Regions from separate parts of the Paenibacillus sp. FSL H7-0714 genome, predicted to be linked through region 1. Evidence: riboswitches for the same ligand, from Rfam matches in the RefSeq annotation. Region 1 holds a riboswitch; the other holds the start of a gene.

Region 1 (8,935 bases):
ATGCAAGTGGAAGCAAGGGCAATAACGTGAAAAAAAGCGGAAGCTCGAAATAGCTCCCTTGAAATCAATTATTCCTGAAGGTTAACATCTGATTTTGATCGTTAAAATCAGGTGTTTTTTTATGGATAGATGCAAGTATCAGTATCAGAAGGAAAGTAGGATCATCAGTGAGAATCGATAAATATATAAGTGAAACAGGCTTCTGTTCCAGAAGGGAAACGAAACGACTCATTACCGCAGGGCGGATCGCTGTTAACGGCATCGTCTGTGATGGGAATATTCTTTTAGAGCCAGAGGATATCGTATGGATTGATGGAGAGCCCATAACAAGCAGTAAAGGGGAGCCGGTATACCTCGCGCTGAATAAACCGATAGGCATCACCTGTACAGCTGCGCCAAATGTAGCTGGGAATATTATAGATTTTGTAGGTTATCCCTCACGGATCTTTGCGATCGGCAGATTAGATAAACACTCGGAAGGCCTCATTTTGTTAACCAACGATGGAGATATCGTAAACAAAATGATGCGTTCCGAGAATGGGCATGAAAAAGAATATGTAGTTCATGTAGACAAGCCAATAACGTCAGAGTTCATACATGCCATGTCTAGTGGTGTGGATATTCTTGGCGTCACAACAAAACCTTGTGAGGTCTCTCGGGTCGCGGAATGTCAGTTTAGAATTATCCTAACTCAAGGCCTTAATCTGCAAATACGTAGAATGTGCAAGGAGTTAGGATATAGAGTACTAAAGCTAGAGCGTATAAGAATCATGAATATTACACTTGATAGTTTGGAGCGAGGACAATGGCGGCATTTGAGCGGAGAAGAGCTGAGTGAGCTTATGACCCGCTTAAATTAACTTCGTGAACAAATCCTCTGGCTGCCAAGGTGATGTCTTCAGCGCCCGCAATAGCTGAGATAACGGAGATACCGTCCGCACCCGCAGCTAGTACTGGTGCTGCATTGTGCACCGTGATCCCGCCTATGCCAACCAAAGGAATCGTAATGCCGCTGTTTCGTATTTCTTCAATAACTGATGTGCCTCGAACAGCTTGGGCATCCTCCTTGGAAGAGGTAGGATAAACAGGACCAATGCCCAGATAATCGGCTCCATCCGCTATCGCCTGCCGAGCTTCGGCGAGCGAATGAGCGGACACACCAACGATCTTATCCTCGCCAAGCAGCTGCCTAATCGCCAGCGCAGGGGTATCATCTTGTCCTACATGAATGCCGTCCGCATCAAGGGCGATGGCTAGATCAATATCGTCATTAACGATAAAAGGGACTCCGTTAGCACGACATATCTTTTGGAGCCGTCTTCCTAAATTAAATTTAACTTGTGCAGTTAATGCCCCCGTACCTTTTTCACGAAATTGGAACATCGTTATGCCTCCCGCGACCGCTTCTTTTAATACCTTGGCTGGGGCTATCCGACAATTCACACTGCCCATAATGAAATAGACTTTTAATAAATCCCGCAGTTGATCACTGTCTATTTGCTTCAAGGTTCATCCCTCGCAATCTATTCTGATATGCAAAATGATTCGTAGGTCCATGTCCAGCCCCTATGCCCAGCTCGTCTTCAATCGCCGCTTGTATAAAAGCTTTAGCTATGTGTGTTGCTTCGGGAACGGTTTTGCCCTTAGCAAGCTCGGCAGTGACTGCTGCTGAATAGGTGCAGCCTGTGCCGTGCGTGTGTCTAGTCTGAACTCGTTGACTCTCCATAAAGATGAATTCGTGACCATCATATAGGAGATCCACAACAGCCGTAGTTGAGGTATCATGCCCACCTTTTAGCACTACATAGTTAGAGCCCATGGCATGAATGAGTTTAGCCGCTTCTTTACGATCGTCTATAGTAGTGATGCTTCTGTTGGTAATCATTTCAGCCTCTGGAATATTGGGTGTCGTCACTAAGGCTAGCGGGAGGAGATGATTGATTAAGGACTGAACAGCTTCTTGCTGTAGCAGCGTGGAACCCCCTTTAGCAACCATCACAGGATCAACTACAAGATTACGCCAGCTGTATTGCTGTATCTTCTCTGCTACGATACGTATGATGTCACTGTTAAAAAGCATCCCGGTCTTCACAGCATCCGGCTTCAGATCAAGTCCAATGGAATCAAGCTGCTGAATAATAGCTTCCAGTGTCAACGGATAAACGCCTTGAACTCTGAGGGTGTTCTGGGCTGTCACAGCCGTAAGAGCACTCATTCCATATACAGAAAGCTCCTGAAAGGTTTTTAGATCTGCTTGGATGCCAGCGCCACCACCGCTATCCGATCCGGCTATAGTTAAAGCTTTATATATCATCATTGTTCACTCCTTAGGGTTGTTATCTGAGTTGCTTGATTATTGATTTATCTTGGTAAGTTTCAGCTGTGACCAAGCTCAATTGATTTAGAAACTCGATTTGAAAGCTCCCCGGACCTTGTCCAGTCGTTAGTTCAGCGGCGATTTCAGCAGCCACTCCATAGAAGGAGAGGGCTTCGACTGCGGCTTCAAGAGATGCTCCTTCACTTACCGCTAGAAATGCACCGACTACTGCACTTAGCAGACAACCGGTTCCCGTTACTTTCGTTAGAATAGGGTGACCGTTGCTGGCAATGTAGGTGTTATCTCCATTTGTGATGACATCGTCTTTTCCGGTGATGATAACTACACAGCCTAACTTCCGCGCGGCAGTCTCAGCCAAGACGACTACGTCGCCATCCCCTTCGCCTGCATCTACCCCTTTAATAGACCAGCTTTCACCAATGACATTGGCAACTTCAGCTACATTGCCACGTAGAGCGGTAATCTGCATCTCATTCACTAGCTTTTGAGTGACCGCTGTTCGATAAGAAGTGGCTCCCGCACCCACTGGATCAAGAACTAAGGGAACGCCGTGCTTATTCGCAGATTGTCCCGCGAGCACCATGGATTGAATGGCGTAGTCATTCAGTGTACCGATATTTAGAACTACGGCAGATGAAAATGCTGCGATATCGACCACTTCCTCGTGAGCATCCGCCATAAAGGGGGAGGCACCGAGCGCCAAAAGACCGTTGGCTGAGAAATTGGCTACGACGATGTTGGTGATATTGTGGACCAGTGGATTGGATTTCCGTACTTTGGATAGATAACTCATGATTATTCCTCCTCAAGTTTTATGAGCGAATAGCTAATGTTTAAAGATTAATAAAAGCATCCTCAGCTTTGATGTCAGTAGACAGTAAATCATTGTCCGATAGCCACTGTCGTACCTTCTCCCAAGACGCGGGCGCTTGATATCCAAAATCTTGATCACCCGCATTCATTAGCGGTAGTAGAATCGCCAGGCTCTTCTCTTCAATTTGCTTATCGAGTGGAGAGGTCTCATCTTCGTGTGCAAGCAGCAAATTTAACGCTTTTTCCGGATTATCCTGCACAAATTGTTGTCCTTTTGTAATTGCATTTAGAAACTTTTTGAAATAGGATTCAGAATTTTGTATTCCTTGATCGCTGGCGACAAGGACTAGCTCATAATAATCGGGGACTCCGTAATCCGTGGGATTGAACGAGTTCACGCGATGACCTTCTTTTTCCAAGATTAATTGTTCGTGGTTAATGAACCCTCCCATAATGGCATCCACTTGCCCCGTCGCAATCGCCGGAATAAGGTCAAAGCCTACGTCTATTAATTTGCTGGCCTTTGGGTCACCCCCATCGTTTTGGATCATCGTACGAATCATGGCTTCATAAAGAGGAATGGAAGAATACCCGATCTGTTTACCTGTGAGGTCTTTTGGACTATGAATGTCACCAGCCTGAGGTACCATTAAATGATTAAGCGGATGTCTCACAATCGCTGCAATCGAACGTACTGGAATGTTCTCACTGCGTGCCATGAGCACCTGAGGTTGATAACTAAACGCTAAATCGATTTGATTCGCTGCTACAAGTTTCAGTGCGTCATTGCTGTCTGTGGGCATTTGGATCTCTACGTCCAGACCTTCCTCTTGGAAATAACCATTCTGCACAGCAGCATATAAAAATGAGTGAACGGCATTGGGATACCAATCGAGCATAATCGTCAGCTTGTGCGTTTGTTTAATTTCGTTATTAGATGAATTAGCAGGAGGACTACTTACATTGGATGCTTTTCCGCAGCTGGTGAAGATTAGGAGTGAACATATGAGAAATACGGGAATAAGCCATTTTCTTTGGGAATTCAAATCATTCATTGCTTAGATCCTCTTTTCTTTAAAAATAATGGTTCGAGCAGAGCTATCATCAGAAACAACACTACACCAAGCGCGGACAACAGAAATACAGCGGCGAACATTTCGGCACTTTGCATATTTCCGGCCATCCTTCGGCTAAAGTAACCGAGTCCTTTGCTGCCGCCGAGCCATTCGCCGATGGTTGCTCCAATCACGCAGTACACAATGGATAGCTTTAGTCCTGAGAAAAAAGAGGGCAGCGCCAGCGGGATTTGGGTTTTAGCAAGCAGTTGCCAGCGGTTTGCGCCAAATGTTAACAATAAGTCTTTGTAGGCTTGACCACTTGTACGAAGTCCGTCATATGTACTCACAACGACTGGAAAAAAAGCAGTTAGAAACACAACAGCCACTTTGCTCCACAGCGTATACCCGAACCACATAATAAAAATGGGGGATAGCGCGATTAACGGGATCGTCTGACTGATAATAAGGAACGGATAGATGGCCTTTTCAAGGGGGCGAAATAAGAACATTCCGGTGCCCAGCAGTGAACCACAGATAACCGAGAGAACAAAACCTACCAATATTTCCTGCAGTGTCGCCAATAAATGCGGTCTGAGTAATTGCCTGTGTTCGATCAATGCGATACCTATTGAAGAAGGTGCAGGTAGGATAAAGGCTGGAATCAAGTGAAGACGAACAGCTGATTCCCAGATCACAAGAATGAACAATAGCAGTAGAATGAAGGGGCCGTAATTGTTTAAATATTTTTTAAAAGGTATGGGCTGCATACAGTCTCCGCTCCAACTCTTCCCGTAACGCTATAAACCGGGGTTCATAGTTCATCTTGTAATGTCTTGGCCTCGGTAAATCAACGACGATCTCCTGTAATTCGCTATGCATGCCTCCAGACAATAAATAAATCCGATCGCTTAGTAACAGCGCTTCCTCTAGATCATGGGTGATGAGCATCACTGTTTGATCCAGCTCATCCCAAAGCTCCAACAGCCAACGGTGTATCTCACGTTTGGTCATAGCGTCGAGCGCTCCAAATGGCTCATCTAGCAGAATAAGACCGGCCCCGCCGCCAGCTACAAGCGTTCGTAGAAATGCGACTCGCTGTTTCATGCCACCCGATAGCTCATGGGGATAAGCCCTCTCTACATCGGCCAAACCGAAGCGTGACAGCATTTCCCGAATGTGAGAGATCGTCTGTTGTTTACTAAACCTTGGTTTAATCTCCCAGGGCAAAAGACAGTTGTCGAGCACGGTTCTCCAAGGCAGCAGCAAATCCTGCTGAGGCATGTATGCGATCTGACCTAAGCGAGAAGAGGATGACGAGTTCGAATGAATTTTTATTTTCCCATGAGTGGGTTCGAGCAAGCCTGCTATAGTTTTGAAAAGCGTACTTTTCCCGCTTCCGCTAGCCCCAATGACAGAGACAAATTCTCCTTGCCTGATATCCATTGATAGATCTGCGAATACAGGGGGTTGTTCTGATTCCGGAAAGGAGTAGGTTAAGCCTTGAATGGATAGGATTGTCGTGATGATCGAACCTCCTAAAAAGTTTTGTGAGCGTTGGCTTCTTGGAAAGCATCGTACAAAACTTGCTTCGGAAGCCTACGCTTAAGTTTTGTGATTGATTGTAAACAAATAAAGACCCATTCATTTCCGGTGGGAAATAAATGGGTCAAAAAGTTCATTCAGCATAGGAACACTAAAAATGCATGGGATGAAAATTCTGCTCCACTTCCCTCCGCTGGTATGATCCAGATCAGGTTCCAAGGGTCCGGAGCTTGAAGCTCCGTCTCAGTCGGCCGACTCCCCTAGTGAAATAACAGGTCCATATTTAATTTGTTTATAAATATACCATATCTTTCTGAGATGTAAAGAGAGGATCTTGTGAAGGATTATTTTAAGAATGGGTAATATAAGGGTAGAGATTTACCTAATATTACAATTCCGATGTATATAATCGGAAAAAACCATTGACGGTAAACAGCAGCCAGTGTAGTATACAATTTACCGGATGAATTCCGGGTAAAGAGAGGGGAATTAATAATGAAAAAACTAAGTTTAACTATTCTATTGGCGTTAACCGTGGTGTTTGTAGCGGCCTGCGGCAATAATTCGAATACCGATACTTCTAAAAATTCTTCAGCTGGAACGAATGGTGGAAATACAGCCACTGCGCAAAACAGTCTGGAAGCTGTTAAAGCTAGCGGCAAATTGCGTATAGGAACAGAAGGGACGTATGCACCCTTTACTTATCATGACGCTTCGGGGAAACTGACCGGCTTTGACGTAGAAATTGCTGAGGAAGTAGCGAAGCGTCTCGGTGTTGAACCAGAATTTTTTGAGACACAGTGGGACGGTATTTTTGCTGGGATGGATGCCAAGCGGTTTGATGTTATTTTTAACGAAGTATCCATTAATGAAGATCGTAAAGTGAAATATGATTTCTCTGAACCGTATATCGTATCTAAAGCGGTATTGATAGTAAGTGAAAACAATGAGGATATCAAAACATTTGCAGATCTTAAGGGTAAAAAAGCCGGACAATCTCTAACCAGTAACCTGTCCGATATCGCCCGTGAGAACGGTGCTGAAATCGTTGCTACAGACGGGTTCAATCAAGCGATGGACCTATTGACCTCAGGCCGTATTGATGCGACTGTAAATGATGGTTTGTCTTATCTGGACCTGAAAAAGCAAAAGCCTGATGTGAAAATTAAAGTGGTAGATGAGATTCCTGACGGTTCGCAAAGCGCAGCTGTTTTCTTAAAAGGCAACGATGAGTTGGTAAAAGCAGTTAGTGATGCAATTGTTGAAATGAAGAGCGATGGCACATACTTAAAGATTTCTGAGAAATACTTTGGTGCTGACGTTTCAAAATAATACAAGGTTTCAGAAGCTAACTAGCTTGGAACCAAAAAAGGATGTCTAAAAATGGATGACCGCAAAATACAAATTTTCTTAGATTCACTGCTACCCCTGCTAAAAGCTGGGGTGGCTTTTACCATTCCTTTGGCATTGATATCATTTGCACTTGGACTGATCTTAGCGATATTGACTGCACTAGCTCGTCTCTCCCCGTGGGTACTTCCGAAGCTGATCGCTCGCTTTTATGTATGGGTCATTCGTGGAACCCCTTTGTTGGTACAACTGTTTATTATTTTCTATGGTTTGCCGGCAGTTGGAATCGTGCTCGACCCTTTCATAGCCGCGACCATTGGATTTACGCTTAGTGTAGGAGCTTATTCATCAGAAATCATACGTGCTGCTATCCTGTCTATACATAAAGGTCAGTGGGAAGCGGCCTTCTCCGTTGGGATGACTCGTGCCCAGGCACTGCGCCGCGTTATACTGCCACAAGCTGCCCGTGTTTCTGTTCCGCCGTTATCGAATTCCTTTATTAGCTTGGTCAAAGACACTTCACTGGCAGCGACCATTACCTATACGGAGATGTTCAGAACAGCACAGCAGGTTGCTTCCACCTCCTATGAGCCACTGCTGATCTATTGCGAGGCAGGATTGTTCTATTTACTATTCTGCTCAGTGTTATCAGCACTGCAAAATTACTTGGAGAAACGACTGAGTCGTTACTCTGCGAGCTAAAGGGGGAGACAATTATGATTGAAATACTTAATTTGCATAAATCCTTCGGTGAGCTGCAGGTATTAAAGGGCATTGATCTCGAAATGGAACATGGCAAGGTACTGGTCATTATTGGCCCATCGGGTTCAGGCAAAACAACGCTTTTACGCTGCTTTAATCTGCTTGAAGTCCCTGATCAAGGAAGCTTATCGCTCAGTGATATTAAAATTAATTTCACGGATAACAAGAAAATCCCCCAGAAGTCCATTTTGGCATTACGCCAAAAAACAGGGATGGTCTTTCAGTCCTATAATCTTTTTCCGCATATGACTGCACTAGGCAACGTGATGGAGGGGCAGGTGACGGTCCAGAAACGATCCAAGGACGAAGCACGCGAACGTGCCCTTCAGTTGTTAACTAAAGTTGGCTTGGCGGACAAAGCGGATGCTTATCCGCACCAACTGTCTGGTGGCCAGCAGCAACGGGTAGCTATCGCTCGTGCCATGGCAGTAGATCCAGAGGTGCTGTTGTTCGATGAGCCTACCTCTGCGCTTGATCCTGAGTTGGTGGGGGAAGTGCTTAAGGTTATTAAACAGTTAGCGGCAGAGGGAATGACTATGGTGATAGTGACCCATGAGATGAAATTTGCTGCGGATGTGGCTGACCGGATCATTCTGATGGATGGAGGCCATATTCTAGAGCAAGGGACTCCGCAAGAAGTTCTTGAGCATCCGCAGCATCCTCGTGCTCTGCAATTTCTGAACAGAATTAGTGGAGAAGAAGTATAGAAGAAGATCAAGACGCAAAAAAGCAGTTCAGGACTATACCTGGGCTGCTTTTTCTTGTTTACCATTCAATGTTAGTGGTGCGTCGCTTCAAGGTTAGGATTTAATACCGGTCTTCAGGAATTCCAAAGCATTATAGAGCATAATCGCAGCTTCGGCGCGAGTGATTTCACTTTTTGGATTAAACTTCCCATTGGCGTCTAAACTATTAATCTTGTATTTAAGAGAACGTTGAATGCTGCCTTGATAAGAAGGATTCAGCGCAGCATCGTCAGCGATATCTACGGGCACTATATTGATCATCGGCAGATTCCCAATGCCTTCGACCCCTTGCACTAGATAATTGGTGAACTCTTCTTTGGTCATTG
Region 2 (8,935 bases), 2.5 Mb from region 1:
AATGTTAATATGGTATCAACCTAATCCTTTTAGGGTAATGTCATCTATAAGCATATTCTGAGCACAAGGATGGACGATGAATGGATAAGCTTTCAACTGAGCCTTTATTACATACTGCGCTTATGCAGTTTATTTTTCCCTTTTCAATAAAAAAGGGCGATTCTAAGAAGCTTATCCAACAATTGCAGGATGATGGCTTCACACGTTTTTTTCTGGATAATAAAGAGTTAGAAAATGCCTATTACGGAGAAGGCCACTGTGTTTCCCATGAACGGATGGAGCGCACCTATTTACCGTTTGCTGCACACATTCTTTTTCCACGCAAGAAGGACGTAGACTCTTTCTGCCGCTTTTCCAGAGTCAATAATCTGGACTGTATTCTAGAGATTCCTCAGCAGTCTATATTTTTTAAAATTCTTTCGACGGATATATTCATATGTCCTTTTCAGCTTGGATTTGTGACGATACGTGTCCAGCTTGAGGGGGATTCGATTCCCTTTAGTATTGCACTGGAATTCGCGGACCGCTTCCGGACGCTTGAGAATACCTTCGTACAGGATGACTACACCTATATCCATTGCGGGGAACAGACCTATGAGATGGTAGAGGATTTTGTCTTCCGAAATCTGGTGGATGGACTGGAGCCTTTTCTGGATCACTCGGATATCAATGGGGCTTATTTCGAGACCCTTCCCTTTTTCGTAGATGAAAGAATGCAGGTGCAAGCCTTTTATGGCTTTCAAAGTGAAGGAGATTCTGATGAGATTAGTATAAATATGCGCTATCGCGCCTCTCAGCTTGATGGAATTGATCTGAACGGGAAGCCCTATGCCAGTGCCAGCGATCCAGCGTATATTGCGAACTACTGTCATGAGCATTCCTATAATCGATGGGGCCCAGACTCGTATTATATGATGAATGAGCAGACCTTTTGCTGTCTAACCCGAGCTGAACCAAAGATCGCCGTTAGCCTCGCCAACCAGATGTACGGGCAATATTATTACGGATTTCTACTCAATATTTTCCACAAAATCGTTCTGCTAAAGCTGGCAAATATGCATTCCCGACTACGCATAAACCACGATTATGATGAGATCGATAATTTAATCTACTCGATTAATAAATTCTCGGCAAAGTTCTATTTCTTGGAGCTGATTTCACAGTCGCAAGGACGGGAGATTTTTCTTCAGCTGCGTAAAGTATACGGGAACGACGCTCTGTTCGAGGAAGTAAAAGAAACCTTGACTGACCTTTTTCAGTATCAAGATAAGTTCCAGTCGAAGCGCCGGGATAATCTGCTGATGATCCTCACTGTATTTACGGTGGTAAGTGGGATTTATGGCATGAATCAAGTCATTGACGATCTGGATGGAAAGATTCAATGGAGTAAGATGGTTAGCTATTCCCCCTTTGAGTTTCTTGCTCTTTTCGTGATTATGAGCGGGATAATGATCAGTGTTGTCCTTACGCTAGGTGCTCTGGTTACTGAGCTTAAGCGGCGTCATCGCAAGAAACATAAAGATCTGGATTAATGAAAACGGACGGAGAGATTTGAAAAATTTAGGAGCGTGCTACTAGACATTCCGAGAACAGCCGTCTATAATACACCGTATGCAAGCATAAACGCCTTCAGCGTCCTTATAAAGACGATTAGCGTTTAAGCGAGAAATACCCGTTAACTTCATAGAACCAGGGGTGCTGGAATTGGCCGGCTGAGATTGTATCCCACAAGATACTGACCCTTATACCTGATCTGGATAATGCCAGCGTAGGAATCGCCAATTGGTTTTGGTCCCTGTGACCTTTACTAACCTTGCGCCAAGCCAGCGTCCCGATCACTCGGGGCGCTTTTTTTGTGTAGATCACAAAAGATGTAGAAGAAATGTACATACTACACTTTATGGTTCATGTTGGATGACGGGATCTGGCAACCTTAAAGGAGAGAAGAAGACATGCAAGTCAAAAAAGTACTTATGCTTGGCCTCACCTGTATGCTCATTCTTGCGATTGCCGGATGCGGCAGCAACAATGGGAATACAGCCGGAAACAAAGGAAATGCTGCGGAATCGAATGCAGCGACCGGATCAAATGCTCCAAAAGAGCTTACCAAAGTTAAGGTTGCACTGGATTGGACACCGAATACGAACCACACCGGTCTATACGTAGCCAAGGATCTTGGTTATTACGCGGAAGAAGGTCTGGATGTAGAAATCGTTCAACCTGGCGCAGCGGGTTCTGATACTATGGTTACCTCTGGCGAAGCTGCTTTTGGAATCAGCGCTCAGGAAGGATTGACTCTAGCTCGTCTACAAGGCGTTCCCCTTGTCTCGATTGCAGCCATTATTCAGCATAATACTTCGGGATTCGCCGCTCCAGTGGATCGCAAGATTAAATCACCAAAAGATTTTGAGGGTAAAACTTACGGAGGTTGGGGCTCTCCCGCTGAGGAAGCAGCCATGAAGGCGATCATGGACCCTGTTGGTGGCGATGTGAAAAAGGTGAAGCTAATCAGTATTGGTGAAGCTGACTATTTTACTGCAGTCAAACGTGACATTGATTTCGCTTGGATCTTCTACGCTTGGACCGGTATTGAAGCCGAACTGCGTGGTGAGCCTCTGGATATGCTCTACTTGAAGGATTATGCGCCTCAGCTCGATTATTACACCCCTGTGCTGACCACGAGTGAGAAGCAGATTTCTGAGAATCCAGATTTGGTGAAGGCTTTCCTGAAAGCCACATCGAAGGGTTATCAATATGCGATTGATCATCCAGAAGAGGCTGCCGCTACATTATCCAAGGCTGTGCCTGACCTTGATGCCGAGCTTGTCCTAGCTAGCCAAAAATGGCTTAGCCCGAAATATAAGGACGACGCCCCACGCTGGGGAGAGCAAAAAACCGAGGTCTGGCAGAATTACGGCGACTGGATGTATGATTTGAAGCTGCTGGACAAACCGCTGGATGCAGCTAGTGCATTCACGAATGATTTTTTACCGGCGGAGTAAATAACAATTATAAATGAATTACTTCGTTATCAAAGTTGGCTTTTTGAACTACCTATACAATTTGAGAGGATTGATTATTGTGGCTAATACATTATTAAGCATTCAAGTAATTCCTAAGACTCCAAACAATGAGGACTCCATCCCATACGTAGATAAAGCGATTGAAGTTATTCAAAAATCCGGCGTTAAACATCAGGTGAATCCACTGGAAACTACTATGGAAGGTGAACTGAGCGAGCTCCTGGAGGTTGTACGTCAAATGCAGGAGGCGCTGATCGAAGCAGGTAGTCCAAGCGTGATCTCCCAAATCAAAATCGCTCATAATCCTAACGGAATCAGCATGGATAAATTGACGGAGAAATATCGGCCGTGAGATCGACCTGGAAGCTAATATGGCCGCCCCTTGTGGCGGTCGTCTTCTTTTTAACCGTATGGCAGTTATCTGTTTCTCTATTCCATATCGAATCCTGGATTCTGCCGAGTCCTGCTGATATTGCTCGCGAATCCACCAGTAATGCCTCAGGTCTCTGGGCTCATACGATGGCTACGCTCCGACTCACATTAATCGGTTTTCCTATTGGTACAGGTGTAGGCTTGATCGTCGCTCTACTTTTGCATCTTTTACCTTGGGCTAGACGGGCTTTTTATCCACTCATTATTCTGAGTCAAAATGTTCCCTCTATCGCACTCGGACCACTGCTTATCATCTGGTTTGGCTTCGGTCTTTTGCCCAAAATCGTGCTGATTACACTGGTATGCTTCTTCCCGGTAGCTGTCGCTGCAATGGGCGGCTTGTCTCAAAGTGATCAGGTCATGATGAATTATATGAAAATGGCTGGCGCAAGCAAGTGGCAAATCTTCACCAAGCTGGAGCTTCCGTCTTCTATCCCTGCACTATTTTCCGGTGTGAAAATATCTGCTACTTATGCGGTTATGGGAGCCGTGGTCGCTGAGTGGATTGGCGCGGATAAAGGGATTGGCTATTATATGCTCCTGCAAAAATCGGCTTACCGTACGGATCGGATGTTTGTCGCTATTGTTATTATTGTGCTCCTTAGTCTTGTGCTTTTTGCGATTATCGCCTTGCTCGAAAAATGGTTAGTTCGCTGGAAACCGCGCCGTAACTCATAGAAAGGAAGATGCCTGTATGTCTCAAGTGACGCAAATAGAGCAAAGAACAACTGAAAACATAAGCTCTCCTGAAGCTCATACTGCACCACCTGCTCTTGAAGTAAGCGGCATCTCCAAGTCCTTCACCCATCGTCGCCGCGAGACGAACGTGCTTAACAACGTCTCTCTTAAGGTAGAGCAGCAAGAGTTCGTTTCGATCGTCGGTCCTTCCGGCTGCGGAAAAAGCACCTTATTCCATATGATCGGCGGACTAGTGAAGCCCGATGCAGGAACGATCCGCATGAACGGCAGAGCCGTTACGGGTCAACGTGGTGAAATCAGTTATATGCCGCAGCAGCCTGCGCTTTTTCCTTGGCGAACGATTGAAGATAATGTACTTCTAGCCGGGGAAATTAAAGGCGCTCTGCAGGATGGAGCTCGTGAAGAAGCGCGCCAGTGGCTCGCCAAGGTTGGCTTGAATGGATTCGAACAGGCTTATCCGCATATGCTGTCTGGTGGGATGCAGCAGCGTGCTGCTTTTCTCAGAGCATTGCTGGCTCCGCAAGAGTTGATGCTGCTCGATGAACCTTTCAGCGCATTGGATGCACTAACTCGCAGTGAAATGCAGCGCTGGCTGCTGGAGCTGTGGGAGGAGAATCGCCGCTCCGTGCTATTCATTACCCATAACATCGAAGAAGCGTTGCTGCTCTCGAATCGTATTTATGTATTCTCGGGTCGCCCCGGCTCCATCCTACATACTGTTGATGTGCCATTTCCACGGCCACGCCGCGATGAGATTACGGATTCCCCGGAATTCCTTAAACTCAAACGCCAGCTGTCACAGTGGATGCGAGAAGAACAAGCTAAAAGCGAGAAGTAGCTTTTTGAATAGAGGTCACTCCACTCACTTTAAACGAGAGATTAAACAAAGAACCGCCCGGGCTTCAATTAGCCCAAGCGGTTCTTTTGTTTTAACCAGAATAGCAGTTAAATCTTATTGTGCTTGTACAAACTCAGCAGATTTAATCCCTGCTTGACGGCCGAAAATAATGATTTCAGCTACAGAGTTACCACCGATCCGGTTTTGACCGTGCAATCCACCTGTAACTTCACCAGCCGCATACAGGCCAGGAATAGCAGCGCCGTCTTTATTTAATACTTCTGTGTTCGTATTGATCTTCACACCGCCCATGGTGTAATGAATCCCTGGGGCGATCTTAATAGCGTAGTAAGGACCCGCGGATAAATCGTTGTCCATCCCTGTTGTTCTGCCGAATTCAGCATCGTTCTTGTTCTTTACCGCGCTGTTCCAAGTATCAAGTGTCGCTTTTAGCTTATCGGCTGGAACACCGATTTCTTTCGCCAATGCTTCGATGGTATCCGCTTGGATCACGAAGCCCATTTTGTCATATTGTTCAATTGCTTTCACGCGTGATTTGACGCCGGAATCAAAGACAAGCGTTGCCGCTTTTTCAGGAAGTGCATTGATCGCTTCGGTAACTTTATCACGTGTAGTCAATTCGTTTACGAACCGTGTGCCTTCGCTATTCACGAGGATAGAACCTTCGCCGCGTACAGCTTCCCCGATCAGATAAGATTTTTCTTGTTGAACTGTTGGGTGAACCTGGATTTGATCCATATCAACGGTGGTTCCGCCAAGTGCCTCAATCATCTTGATGCCGTCGCCGGTACTGCCGATTTGGTTAGTCGTTACGTATCCTTCCAGATCAGGTCTAACTTTTGATATCATATCCATGTTGGATCCAAAACCACCTGTTGTTACAACAACTGCCTTCGCTGTAATGGTTTTTTCATCAGCTTGGTTAAAGAGTACTTTGACGCCGTTAGCCTTACCGTCTTTTTGAGTAATTTCTTTAACATCCGCGTTCACAAACAGTGGAATTTCTTTTTCTTGTACGTTTCTAACCAATCCTTTGACAAGGTATTGGCCTACCGCAGAGCCGTCTTCTGGACGGTGGGTGCGTTTTTCGCTCATGCCGCCTGTGATCGTAATATTGTTCAGCTTGATTCCGATCGAATCCAACCAATCGATTGCACTTGCGGAATTGTCAACGAAGAAACGAAGCATCTCTTTATCGTTCGTGTCATGGCCGCCCTTTAGTGTCTCTTCATAAAACTTATCATTGCTATCTTCAATGCTTTGCTCTTTTTGAAATTTCGTTTGGGAAGCGTTCATTCCTGAGGAGGATTTACTTGTATTCCCACCTGCAACCGGCATTTTTTCTAAAATAACAGGGTTCAAGCCTTTGGCCTTAGCTTCCAGTGCAGCAGACATTCCTGCACCACCAGCACCAACAATAACGATATCATAATTATCTTTTAATTGATCCAGTGGTGTGTAACTAGCTTCTGATGCACCTGATACGGCTTCAGCTTTATCATTTTTGGCCGTCTCATTTACCTTACTTTTGTTCTCGTTGCCATTACTATTACCTGCGCTGTTGCTATTACTGTTACCGCAGCCTGCGATTACGAGCATGACAGAGAGAATGAGAATGAGAGCAGTACTTGTTGTCTTCTTCATCTTTATAACGCCCCTTTGTGAATGTTTTCACATTAATGATAACGCAAAGATGCTGTTTTGGGAAGTTTTTTATGTAATTAGTTATGGTTACTGTTACATTTCCATGAATATTTTCATTTAAATTTTCATAAAAATTCTTAATTTCAATATTTCCTCAGCTTACTACTCAAAAAAAGCCACCCTTTCCAGGGCGGCCATCTGCCTTATTTCCTAATCATAGCTCGATACACGAATTTAGGAAGAACTGCTTGCCTGCGCCAGCGCGACTTTTGTCCTTTGGCCACAGGTGCGAATAAGAGTCGATGCAGCCACTCCAAATTGAGCTTCTTCCATATCGCAGGGGCTGGAGTCACTTTTCCCGCTATAACATCCAAGCTTCCCCCCACGCCAAACACAACCTTAACCTGAGAAAGCGCCTGTTTATGCTTATAAACCCACTTGTCAGAGTATGGAGCCCCCATCGCGACAATCAGGAAATCTGGCTGTGCGTGCTGAATCTCTGCCACAATGGCCGGTTCCTCTTCTTTAGCAAGAAAACCATTATGTCTTCCGGCAATTTTCACATTCGGATATAGCTCTGTAATCTTTTCGACCGCTTTACAGCTGGTATGCTCATCCGTGCCTAAGAAATAAAAGCTCCAGCCCAGCTTATTCCCTTGTGCGAGCAGCTCAAGAAGTAGTTCATACCCCGTAACTCGTTCAGCTATAGGGTCACCTTTTCTTCTCGATGCCAGCACAATGCCAATCCCATCAGGAGTAATCAAATCTGCCTCATGGAGTATGGTTCGAAGCAGCTCATCCGATTGGCTTGTTATCGTAATTTCCGGGTTCGCCGTAATCAAATGAAATAGCTTCGGTTCTCCGGATTGAATATGTTTTGTTAGATGAAGTGTTGTCTCGTTTAGTGTTAGTTTTGAAAAAGGAACGCCTAATATAGAGACTGTCCCAGCCATTTAATCACCTCTTACTGAAAAGTTCATTCCAGTATACCTTACCGTAATCAAGAAGGATAGTCAGCGTCATTACTCCGTTTATTCATCCAAAAACTTCCACCACTCTATTAACCAAGGTTCATCGATCCCCCGCAGGCGGAATTCCTCCAAAAGTATCTTTCGAAATTGTTTTTCCATTTTGACAAAATTATTGTCCTCCTGGTACATGGGAGCAAAGGATTCATCCTCTCTAAGATAACTCCAAAAATCGCCTGCACACTCCAAAATCTTTCGACCTACGACCGTTTGCTGCGCTACGGGAACAAGCCATTTGTCATAGGGATACGGATAACCTTCAATAGTGATTGCACAGCGTAAAGCCTCTTTATAAAGGGAAACCGCTAAGAACAAGATTGGAAAGGCGTCGCCACGAACTACAGGATTATCTAGACTTCTGGCATAGCTTCTTAGCTGTATGTATGAATTCTTACGAATTTTCATTAGTACTTCAGGTTGGAGTGGAACATAGGAATGGAAAAGTGACTTCAGATCCAGCAGATCGTAGTAAATATAGGACACTGATGCATTCCACAGCCATTCCATATCCCCGCTCATTAAAGCTTCTTTGATATCAGATATTTTATGGAGTGTATAATGCCCTGTCTTCCCACTCGGAAGCCTTAAATCCATAAAAAAACTACTGTGCTCCGGAATCAGCCCTTTTTCCTCGAACCGATGATTAATACTGTTGTAAGACTCATCCTCACAAATAATGATTATATCTACATCCGACTGCCCATCTACCACCCCGAGTGCGGTCGATCCATCTAGGATAATGCTTACCCTCTGACGATCTTCTTGCAATAACGGATGATTCAGGATCTCTTGCGTAATGAACTTTCCAATCTCCTCTAGTAATTCGCGATGAAGTAGCAACTTATCAGGTGTTAGTAAAATATCCGACAATACTGATTTCATCATCATATCCATTAGCCTCCAATCGATCTCAACCCCACTATTAATATAGCGCTTACATTTAATCTCAAATGTAGATTCGGGAATATTATTCTACACTCCGAAGATACATCTTGCAACGATATATGTAGTACCCTTTTGCCTAAGCCTAAATATAATGAAGTATCTATTTACTTGAAAAGGGGTATAAGCATGGCGCAGCCAAAAGTGATTGCTACAGTCCGCTCTGCCGGACCGATCGGAGATATCGAAGTAAATGTCAGCACAAATAGGGTATACTTTGTTAACCCAGACACTGAGGCTGGAACTATCGGGGTACTCGATGGCATAACGAATCGAATTATCGCACGCATCAATGTTGGAAGACTGCC

What was found. A riboswitch is a leader RNA that binds a small molecule or an ion and turns the genes downstream of it on or off. The one in region 1 is predicted to bind thiamine pyrophosphate.
Region 2: linked by a shared signal. The riboswitch ahead of NST34_RS02060 (ABC transporter substrate-binding protein) and the one ahead of NST34_RS12975 (ABC transporter ATP-binding protein) in region 1 are both predicted to bind thiamine pyrophosphate.

Annotation. Positions count from the first base shown of each region.
Region 1 is NZ_JBBOPT010000001.1:2,925,435-2,934,369, forward strand. It holds gene NST34_RS12940 (DUF3934 family protein) at 1-53, shown strand, start outside; gene NST34_RS12945 (pseudouridine synthase) at 168-860, shown strand; gene thiE (thiamine phosphate synthase) at 841-1,497, opposite strand; gene thiD (bifunctional hydroxymethylpyrimidine kinase/phosphomethylpyrimidine kinase) at 1,487-2,314, opposite strand; gene thiM (hydroxyethylthiazole kinase) at 2,337-3,131, opposite strand; gene NST34_RS12965 (ABC transporter substrate-binding protein) at 3,172-4,206, opposite strand; gene NST34_RS12970 (ABC transporter permease) at 4,203-4,976, opposite strand; gene NST34_RS12975 (ABC transporter ATP-binding protein) at 4,957-5,652, opposite strand; TPP riboswitch at 5,920-6,023, opposite strand; gene NST34_RS12980 (amino acid ABC transporter substrate-binding protein) at 6,247-7,083, shown strand; gene NST34_RS12985 (amino acid ABC transporter permease) at 7,135-7,803, shown strand; gene NST34_RS12990 (amino acid ABC transporter ATP-binding protein) at 7,818-8,570, shown strand; gene NST34_RS12995 (S-layer homology domain-containing protein) at 8,664-8,935, opposite strand, start outside.
Region 2 is NZ_JBBOPT010000001.1:454,561-463,495, reverse strand. It holds gene NST34_RS02065 (hypothetical protein) at 81-1,532, shown strand; TPP riboswitch at 1,682-1,792, shown strand; gene NST34_RS02060 (ABC transporter substrate-binding protein) at 1,953-3,002, shown strand; gene NST34_RS02055 (thiamine-binding protein) at 3,082-3,375, shown strand; gene NST34_RS02050 (ABC transporter permease) at 3,372-4,133, shown strand; gene NST34_RS02045 (ABC transporter ATP-binding protein) at 4,150-4,992, shown strand; gene NST34_RS02040 (flavocytochrome c) at 5,107-6,657, opposite strand; gene NST34_RS02035 (WecB/TagA/CpsF family glycosyltransferase) at 6,861-7,610, opposite strand; gene NST34_RS02030 (nucleotidyltransferase domain-containing protein) at 7,689-8,573, opposite strand; gene NST34_RS02025 (YncE family protein) at 8,757-8,935, shown strand, end outside.